DNA from 3 places in the Paenibacillus sp. PK3_47 genome. Region 1 is predicted to be linked to each of the others. Evidence: riboswitches for the same ligand, from Rfam matches in the RefSeq annotation. Region 1 holds a riboswitch; each other region holds the start of a gene.
The links. Region 1 has a riboswitch for cyclic di-GMP ahead of C2I18_RS24845 (hypothetical protein). Riboswitches for the same ligand answer to the same signal wherever they lie in the genome.

Region 1 (3,259 bases):
TATGTATATGAATAATAGAAACAAAATAAAGCACATGATGAGATCAATCCATGACTCCAAAGCCACCGGGCCGCACCTTCTTGCTATTATGGAAGTGATATTCTACATGGGTCTGAAGTCTTATATATTGATTTTAATATATAATTAGTATGAAAATTTTTCAAGTTTTTTAGAAGTTTAAACTAAACGTTACTATCTTTTTGCAGGAGGGAAACAACATGAAGTCGGTTACTGTACAAAGTCTAACGGAGAAATTTCAGCTTGAAGTGCTGGCGGGAGCCAGCCGGATGGACCGTCCAGTTACCCGTCCGCGCACGCACAGACCGGGGCTGGAGTTTGTCGGATATTTTGATTTTTTTCCTATGGAGCGGGTACAGGTGCTCGGCCGTAAGGAAATTAACTATTTATTGACGCTTAGTGTGGAAGACCGCAAGCTGCATATCGGGAACATCGTCAAATATCATCCGCCGTGTTTTATAGTGACCTCAGGCCAGCAGGAGATCCCTTATTTGACACTGTTCTGTGATCAGGAAGGGATTCCGCTGCTGCGGACAACAGACACAACCACTGAGTTCATTGCCAAGCTGGACAGTTATCTGGTCAAAACACTTGCGCCGGAAATGTCTATTCATGGTGTATGTGTGAATGTATCCGGTATAGGTATTCTGCTCAGGGGCAAATCCGGAATCGGCAAAAGCGAAACTGCACATACGCTCATCAGAAGAGGCCACCGGTTTGTGGCAGACGATATAGTGGTACTAAAAAAGCTGGGGCCGGCTACACTGCTCGGTACCCATAACGAGACCACCCGCGAATTCCTGGCACTGCGCAGTGTCGGCCTGATCAATGTCGTCAGACAATACGGACGCAGGGCTTTCCAGGATGAAACGCGGATCGTGCTCGATATTGAGCTGGCCCCATGGCGGGAGAATGCGCTGAACAATGAGCTGGAGGTCGTTCCCCAGTTCACCGAATATCTCGGTGTCCAGATTCCGCATATGGAAATCCAGCTTCAGCCGGGCCGTGACGTTGCCGGCCTCATTGAGGCGGCGGCCAACAACTGGTATCTTAAGCAGCTTGGCTACAGCGCGGTTGAAGAGTTTATGAAGCGGATCGAAGATGGAATGCAGTCTTAAAGTTACATATAACAACCAAAGCAGCAGTTAAGGACCGTATTTTTTACAGCCTTAACTGCTGTTATTTTAAATATTCAAAATATTCAGATATTGCGAAGAAAAAGAAGGAAATATGACTGCTGCTGTCGAAATATAAATTCACATAGATAATAAATACCAAAATATGTTTTATTCTGAAGCGCCAGCTGATGAACAAAGGCAACTCCGCCGAAAGGCGGAAGACGCAAAGCTACCGGTCTAAACCGCTTCAAAGCGGCATGACAGCGGGGATACTCATATAGTTTGGTTTTTTGTTGTCTAAATACAACAATAGTAGATTAGTAGACATGTTGAGGAGGGTTTTGCCGGGACAATATACATAAATGGAAGCAGAGTTCTGCAAAATGTTGAAAAATTTATGATTATTTGTCTGAAAATATCAAAAAAGAGGCAAGAAATGTCGATATTAACTAAGCTATGTCATGAATTTCATTGCTGAGCTCATGAATCTCTCAGCTTAGAATCAAAACAATCAGAGGAGTGTCAATACAAGATGATCGCAGAAACTAAGATGTATCCGGAATCCAACACTATTTTTATCAGCCTCCACGGTTTTGCCGATTTGGATGAAACCATCAAAGAAGTAGATATTTTCGAGAATAATATGCCGTCATTGCCGCTTAAAGATATGTCCCTAATCATCGATTGCAGTGATATGGCGCCATTCAAAGCTGAAATCCTGCCTGTACTTGAACGCTGCTACGTTTTGTACAACGCGTTTAAGCATTGTGTGCTCGTCAATCCGCAAAAGGTTGTTGCCAAATCCCAGCTGCAGAGAGTAGCTCCCAAAGCCGGATTTGCAGGACACTTTGTAGATACCGTTGATGAAGCTTGGGCGATTGTGAAGGGTTAAGCGTTAACGGGAGATCAAATTCTTTTCAATGAAATACATTACAAATCTACTGGCAAAGGGTGGTCAAACTTGGCTAATGTGAGAATAGTAAGTACTGAAGTGTACCATCCGGCAACGAAGGTCAGCAATGAAGAATTGGCTGTCCAGGCGGGGGAAGCAGCAGGGAAGCTTATCGGGATTTGGGAGTATTTTGGACGCAAGGATCGTTATTATGCAGAGAGCTATGAAGAAAGCACGCTCTTTATGGGAATAGAAGCGGCAAAAGCATTACTTAAAAAAACCGGGCTTGCCGGAGAAGATCTGGATATGATTGTATTCTCCTCAGGCACTCATGACTTCAGCGCACCGACGGATGCTGCTTTTGTTCACCAGGCTTTAAAGGGTAAAGAAAATTGTATTGTGTATGACAGCAATGCAAACTGTGTAGGGATGGTTGTCGCTGCTGACCAGGCGGCCCGTTCTATGATTACGAACCGCAAAGTGAAATACGCGCTTATTGTAGGATCGGAACAAATTGCCAGGTTTTATAAAGAAGGGGACTTGGCGTCAAAAGGTCTCTGCGGAGATGCGGCCTGCGCGGTCTTGTTGGAGCGTGTAGAGGACACAGACGCCGGTCTGATTGATTCCGCATACTACACCAATACGCAAAGAGCCGAGGATATGCAGTTTCCTGCAGGCGGGATGACACAGATTTACGGCGAGCATATGACGCTTGAGGAGAAGAAAATTTATCTTCATCCGGAATATAACGTCAATGTGGCATTCCCGACAGCGGTAACGAATATTGAAATGCTGCTGCAGGAGCATGGACTGCAGAAAAGTGACATCACCCACTATATTCTCAGCCAGCTGAATCTCAGTGTCATCAAAGATATTGCCGGCAATTTGCAGGAAGACATTACTAAATTCCCGTACATTGGCGATATCTATGGCTACACAGGGACCAGCAGCCCGTTCATCACGCTTCATCATGCCATTAAAGACGGCACCCTGGTTCCAGGGGACCTGTTCGTACTGTGGTCTGTCGGAGCGGGGATTACCAGCTGTGCCACCCTGTGGAAGCTGTAATCCGATTTCTGCTGAGTTAAGAAGCAGCATCTATACAATTAATCAGACCCTGTGCCGGCCGGCACAGGGTCTTTTCAGTCCGCCAATCCGATGGCAATGGACGGTGACTTCGCGGGATCGAGCAGGGCCATCAGCTTAAGCAGATTGCTCTCGGACATGGCAA
Region 2 (3,259 bases), 2.6 Mb from region 1:
GCAGGCAGCTGCACATCCGGCTGCGTCTTCTCCTCAGCTTCGAGCTTCGCTTTCTCTTCGGCTTCGAGCTTCGCTTTCTCCTCGGCTTCGAGCTTCGCTTTCTTCTCGGCTTCGAGCTTCGCCTTCTCCTCGGCTTCGAGTTTCGCCTTCTCCTCGGCTTCGAGCTTCGCCTTCTCCTCAGCTTCGAGCTTCGCCTTCTCCTCAGCTTCGAGCTTCGCCTTCTCCTCGGCTTCGAGCTTCGCTTTCTCCTCAGCTTCGAGCTTTGCTTTCGCCTCGGCTGCTTTCAGTTTCAGCAGGGTATCCGCTGCCTGCCCATACAGCCCTGCAGCTTCCTCTGCATAGCCGCCAGCCTGTTCGGACGCTGTTAACGCCTGCTGGTATGCGGCCTGAACGTAAGCATCGACCCGCATAATGGAGGCCAGCTTCCGCACCATCTCCTGAAATTCGCTTATGGTCAGATTGCTCTGAATCAACAGATTCTCAAATGTCGTATTATCGTTGTTTTGCGCAGCAGTTAATTGTTCAAAGCTGATTCCGGAAGGTGAAAGCCTCTGGTTAATTTCATCCCTTTGCCAGGCCAGCTCCTGCTGCGAACGGGAAGCGTAGCTTTCAAGCCGGGCAAGCAATTCTGCTGCTGAAGCGGCAGCACCGCGTGCCTGATCGGCGGCATCTTCAATGCCCAGTGCAAGTGTCTCTGCAGTATCGGAATCCATAATGCTATCCGCCATGCCGGCCAATGCTTCACGCACCCCGTCACGCTGCAGGGCAGCACGGTTCATTGCTTCACTGGCCTGATCCGCGATTCTGTCCACAGTGCTCGGGAAAACAAAGGCACTCGCAATACCGGATTCCTCCGTAACACTGCTGGTGAGCAGAGCGTACGTCGGTGCAGTGATCTGACTGATGCCATACGCAGAGATCACCACAATTCCGGCAAGCTGGGGAAGGATATACCGGCGGCGGCTGTTTCTTTTACGGGAGGTTCGTGAAAGCCTCACAAGAGTCTCTCCTTTGGTTGTCCGCAGGACTCCCTGCAGACAAATTCATCTATCAACCCTGTGCTGATCAGTCTTTATGACGAACAATTATCGTTCGTTATTAAGAACCTTGGCATAAGTATATGCCAGCTATCCTGAAAATTTAAAATCCCATTTCACAGTGATATTCGTTATAAAGAACAAATTAGCCGCTATCTGCTCCGTTTTCCTTCCTTTTTCTTAAGATATCGTACTTTTTAAAGAACATTCCTCAAATAAGAGTTAAAACAATGACGATCTGAAAAGGATTAGAACAAGCGGAAATACGCGAAGTCAACTATTGTGACACGCTGCCGGATTAACCGTTAATTCTGATGGATTTGTGCTTTGTCCGGGGTATGGTTATTTGTTATACTGTTATAAAAAAGTGCGGAGGGCGTAGTCATCGTGCCAGATAATATGGGAAGTCGCATTCACCGCCTCCGTCTGGAGAAAGGCTTGTCATTATCGGAGCTGGCGGACAAAGCTGATGTGGCGAAATCATACTTAAGCAATGTGGAAAGAAATATTCAATCCAACCCCTCTATTCAATTCATTGAAAAAATCGCCGACGCGCTTCAGGTATCCATCCATGTCCTGCTCTACGGCGAGCCTGCTGATGTCCAGGAATCGTCTCTCGACGGAGAATGGTTCCGTCTCGTACAGGAAGCTATGGCTTCAGGGATAAGCAAGCGGGAATTCAAGGAGTTTCTGGACTATCAAAAGTGGCGGCTGGATCAGAAGGATTCATGAGCAGCACTGGTGCTGCGCACAGAAAAGGGCATGGCGGTCATCCGCCATGCCCTTTTCCTGCATTATGTACAACCGGTCTGCTCAAGAATTGCCCCGCTACATCGCCTGCAGCATCTTTTCGTTGAAAAACTGGCGGATCTCATCTGCCTTGATGCCCGCATTTCTTGCCGACATCAATAAATAGACCCATTCCAAATCAAGCTCAGCTGTCTGCAGTTCTCCGTTGTCCCCCTGGTTGGACTTATCCAAGAAATCTCCTCCTAAGATTTTCACGTCCCCAGGCAGTCCGGCCGTCGTAGTATTGCTACATTAGACCCGAGACTTTGTGCCCCTGCCTTTCAGCAGGTTTACCCTTTACTGGATCCTTCATATGAAAGGATCTGCTATAAATTCATGAAACCGCTATCTGCAATAACATTATATAATGACGGTCAAAAAAAGTGTGTCGTTTTATGGAACTATTATATGATTTTAACTGAAAAATCCTGGCTAAATTTGCAGGCAGCTTGTCTAAATCTCACGAATGGTTTAATTATATTATGTCCTTACACCTATGTATGAGGAAGGAGTTATTCTAAATGTGCAGTTTATAGAATAAATTACCCAGGTCTGCGGGCGTGAAATCAGAATTGTGCCGAATCATAATAGTTACGTATGAATAATGGACTGAATCATACCTTTTTGCGATTGGAATAAACACAAGTATGAATTGATTACAGGCCTTGAAAGTAGCACAATAGGATGAGGAATGAAACCGCAAACATCGCAGCTCCACCAAGTGCCGACACGATATTGGCGCGAGTGGGGTTCATCCGTTAGGAGGATGTATTCATGGCAGCCAAAGAACCCTATAATGAATCCGTTTGGAGCAAGTATTACGGACCGAATTTGGGCTACATTCAAGAAATGTATGAGCAGTTTCTGAAGGATCCTTTTTCAGTAGAAAAAAATTACCGCGATCTGTTTACCATCTCCGGCCCTCCTCCACTGGAACCGGATACCGTGCAGGCACCGCAGCCTGCAATTTCAGGAAACACAGAATGGCTCAGAAAAGCCGTCAGAGCTTCCAAGCTGATCGCCAACATTCGCATACATGGCCATATGGCCGCCAACATTGATCCACTGGAACGCGCCGAAAAGAACCCCATGGCTAAATGGCTGGAATACGAAACCTATGATCTGACCCGTGAAGACCTGATTGCCCTTCCGGCCTCACTGATCTGGGAGAACGCCCCTGATGATGTCCATACCGCCTGGGATGCCGTTCACCGGATGCGCCAGGCCTACACACAGACCATTGCTTATGAATTCGGGCATGTACGCGACGAGCAGGAGCTGCGCTGGCTGAACAGCCAGGCGGAGTCCACAAGCTCCCCGGCACCCTTGAACAATACCGAGCGCAAAGAGCTGCTGAACCGGCTGATCCAGGTGGAACAATTCGAAACCTTCCTCCACAAAACCTTCGTCGGCCAGAAACGCTTCAGTATAGA
Region 3 (3,259 bases), 2.5 Mb from region 1:
GGAATAATGAACTGAAAATTTGGATACCGCATTTGCCTTCTAAGAAGAAAGAGGCCGAGGAGCTGGCGAAGTCACTTAATAGGTTGGCTAAATAACGCGGGGCTACGGCCCTCTTGGGGGATAGATATGAAACATACTGGATGGGTCTGGACGGTCATAGCGGAGCGTAGAGCCGTAGAGCGTGGTCTGGATGAACGAAAGGCTGGAACCATGGTAGGCACTGGTTATTTGATACCAGGACACGGTGGCAGTTATTTTGCCCGACATTCTTGGGTTAGCAAAGGGTATGTATAACAGGTAAAACACTAGGGGCTACGGCCCCTATAAAGGAGGAATCGACATGTTACACACAATTACTTGGATCATTATTGGTGCCGCGTTGGTTGTCTCAGTGGCCGCACTAATTAAAGCTCGAGGGCGGCGGTAAGTCGCCCTCACACAATCGTACGGCCAACCCAGTTGTGTATGAAACAGGGCCATGGTCGCCAGTTGTTTCTTCTACCGTATCTTCTACCAATTCTTCTACCAACATGCGGAACTTTACAAAACCTTATAGAACTTTATAATGAGTAGTGTAGAGCCTGCCATAACATAAGGTACTCAATGGAACCTTATGGAATGGGACAGGGTCGCACTCGTAATGCGTAGGCCGGGGGTTCAATTCCCTTCACCAGCATCTTAAGGCAACCATATCAGGCGCGGATTTCCGGGTGTCCGGGGACCGCGCTTTTCCTTTTGCACGGGAGAAAGGATGGATGGCTTAAGGGCATGCAGGCACATTGGACTTCAGTTTACAGTTTCAGTTATGATTGGGATACCGTTAGGGTATTTCTTAATATAGCTTCTGTGCACCTTGTGTGCGCAGGGTTAATCCAGAACGGCCAGGAAGGAGCGAATGCATAGGAAATGGGCAGTCTTCTTATTGCGTGGCTTTGCATGTTATGTCTGTTTCTTACCTTTAAGGATAAGGTGAGCAGAAGAATCCTATACCCGGTGGCGCTGATCGTAGTGTTCGGTACGCTGGGATATTACACAATTTTAATGTAACTTTCAGCTAACCATCATCTTATTTTCAGGTAGAGGGTTTATATTGAATATATCAACACCCCCCAGTGTTATGTGGTACCCTTCAGGTCTTGCCGACTCCCTTGGCGAGGCCTATTTTTTTTGTCCGGCTTAAGGGACCACTGCTGCAGAAGATGCAATAGAACAGGATAGGTTCCACCGTAAGGATTAAACATGTTGGCCGCTAGAAAATAATACTCAGCAAAACCGTTTATAATGTGATGTTTTTCACAAAAGAATAAAGCGGATTGTTATATATTAAAATTGAAATAATAAAAGTTGAAGTTAATGAAGAGAAAAGAGGAGATCAATGATGAATGTTGATGGAAGTCTCCGCCGCGGTCTGCTGTTCGGAATGATTCTGAGCATTCCTTTATGGGTGTCGATGATTGGCTGGATACAACTTTTAGTATGAATCTGAGTTTGACGTCATACATTGCATTAGGGGAGTTAAGGAGTAGTTCCATTTTCCTGAAAATTAAAATAAATGAAGCAATAAAGGACGTTCCAGTATTAAACAAGGAATAGATTGACAAAATATTAGTTTTGCAGATAAACTAGGGTAGTTCGAAAGTAACAAATGTCATTGACTACATATAACAACTCCCTAATTACATATTTTGTCATGTATAAACGCAAACCGTTCGAAAGAATGGGACGCAAAGTCAGGAATCTAAAGCCCGTATACGGGCTATGATCGTCCGGCCGCCGTGAAGCTAACCCTTCGTGGCGGTCTTTTTTGTGTTGCTGGCGGTTGGAGTCACTACTGTAAGTCTTAATTTTTGTGTTTAAGAGGTGAGCGGAATGAAACATAACTCTATGATTAAAAAGTATTTTGCAGCTGGCATGTCTGCTGTGTTATTGGCAGGAGGCTGGTTTGCCTCCTTTGGAGATGCGACCGTAAAAGCAGAAAGCTCTCCGTTACCGGGGATCGCCGGGACGTACAATGTATTTATTCTTGGCGATATAACAACATACCACAGTGATTCGGAAGGCAGGATGGCGGCAGGCGGAAATGTTGCTCTAAAGGAAGGGTATTCTGTAGGCGGCAGCTTGACTGAAGCCGAACGCGGACAAGGAGATACATTGATCGTTGGAGGCAATCTGGAGTATGACAGGGGGGAGGTCAACGGGAATGTGGTATACGGGGGAACTTACCAGGGAACCGGGGGCCCGAAAGGCGGAACAGGAACGCTGCGGCAGCAAACCGGTGTAGTCTCCTTTGCCGCTGAATTTGCGTTGCTTAAGGCCAAATCGCTGGAGCTTGCCGCATTGCCGGCGAACGGTAAAACAGAAAACAATTACGGGAATTTGCTTCTGAAGGGAAGCGATTCTGAGCTGAATGTATTCAAGGTGTCTGGAAGTGAATTATCCGTGGCCAATGAAATCGTTATTAACGCTCCGGCAGGCTCTACAGCCATCATTAATATTGACGGTTCGGCAGTAACAATGAGAAACGGCAACAGGCTGGGCGAAGGTTTAACCGAATTTAGAGTGCTGTATAACTTCAGTCAGGCTGCAAAGGTGAAAATGGAGAACATAGGGGTTATGGGGACAGTTCTGGCCCCTTTTGCCGAGCTCACTTTTAACAACGGACAAATTAATGGTTCTGTAATCGGAGCTGCTTTAAGCGGGACCGGAGAATTTCATCATCGTCTGTACACAGGCGATGTTCCCGGAGTGACACCGACGCCAACGCCAACGCCAGCGCCGACGGCGACACCAGCGCCGACGGCAACACCAACGCCGACGGCGACACCAACACCGACGGCGACAGCAACACCGACGGCGACACCAACGCCGTCACCAACGCCGTCACCAACACCGACGGCAACGCCAGCGCCGACGGCGACACCAACACCGACGGCGACGGCAACGCCAGCGCCGACGGCGACACCAACGCCGTCACCAACGCCAACGCCGACGGCGACACCAACGCCGACGGCAACACCAACGCCGACGGCGACACCAACGCCGTCACCAACGCCAACGCCGACGGCGACACCAACGCCGACGGCAACACCAACGCCGACGGCGACACCAACACCGACGGCGACGCCAACGCCGACGGCGACACCAACGCCGACGGCAACACCAGCACCGTCAAGCGAGGCAACACCATCACCGCCGGAGAGCCCGGCACCAACACCGGTGCCTCCAAGCGAAACTGTCAGTCCGGCTACTCCACCACCAG

Region 2: linked by a shared signal. The riboswitch ahead of C2I18_RS13750 (anti-repressor SinI family protein) and the one ahead of C2I18_RS24845 (hypothetical protein) in region 1 are both predicted to bind cyclic di-GMP.
Region 3: linked by a shared signal. The riboswitch ahead of C2I18_RS14545 (choice-of-anchor A family protein) and the one ahead of C2I18_RS24845 (hypothetical protein) in region 1 are both predicted to bind cyclic di-GMP.

Annotation. Positions count from the first base shown of each region.
Region 1 is NZ_CP026029.1:5,708,586-5,711,844, forward strand. Features, by position in the region: gene C2I18_RS24835 (histidine kinase N-terminal 7TM domain-containing diguanylate cyclase) at 1-36, opposite strand, end outside; gene hprK (HPr(Ser) kinase/phosphatase) at 219-1,136, shown strand; cyclic di-GMP riboswitch class I at 1,324-1,413, shown strand; gene C2I18_RS24845 (hypothetical protein) at 1,669-2,028, shown strand; gene C2I18_RS24850 (ketoacyl-ACP synthase III) at 2,107-3,096, shown strand; gene C2I18_RS24855 (L,D-transpeptidase family protein) at 3,171-3,259, opposite strand, start outside.
Region 2 is NZ_CP026029.1:3,099,494-3,102,752, reverse strand. Features, by position in the region: gene C2I18_RS13760 (hypothetical protein) at 1-998, opposite strand, end outside; gene C2I18_RS13755 (helix-turn-helix domain-containing protein) at 1,437-1,769, shown strand; gene C2I18_RS13750 (anti-repressor SinI family protein) at 1,866-2,018, opposite strand; cyclic di-GMP riboswitch class I at 2,047-2,131, opposite strand; gene C2I18_RS13745 (2-oxoglutarate dehydrogenase E1 component) at 2,601-3,259, shown strand, end outside.
Region 3 is NZ_CP026029.1:3,254,362-3,257,620, forward strand. Features, by position in the region: gene C2I18_RS14535 (hypothetical protein) at 1-95, shown strand, start outside; tRNA gene C2I18_RS14540 (tRNA-Thr) at 609-673, shown strand; cyclic di-GMP riboswitch class I at 1,690-1,778, shown strand; gene C2I18_RS14545 (choice-of-anchor A family protein) at 1,885-3,259, shown strand, end outside.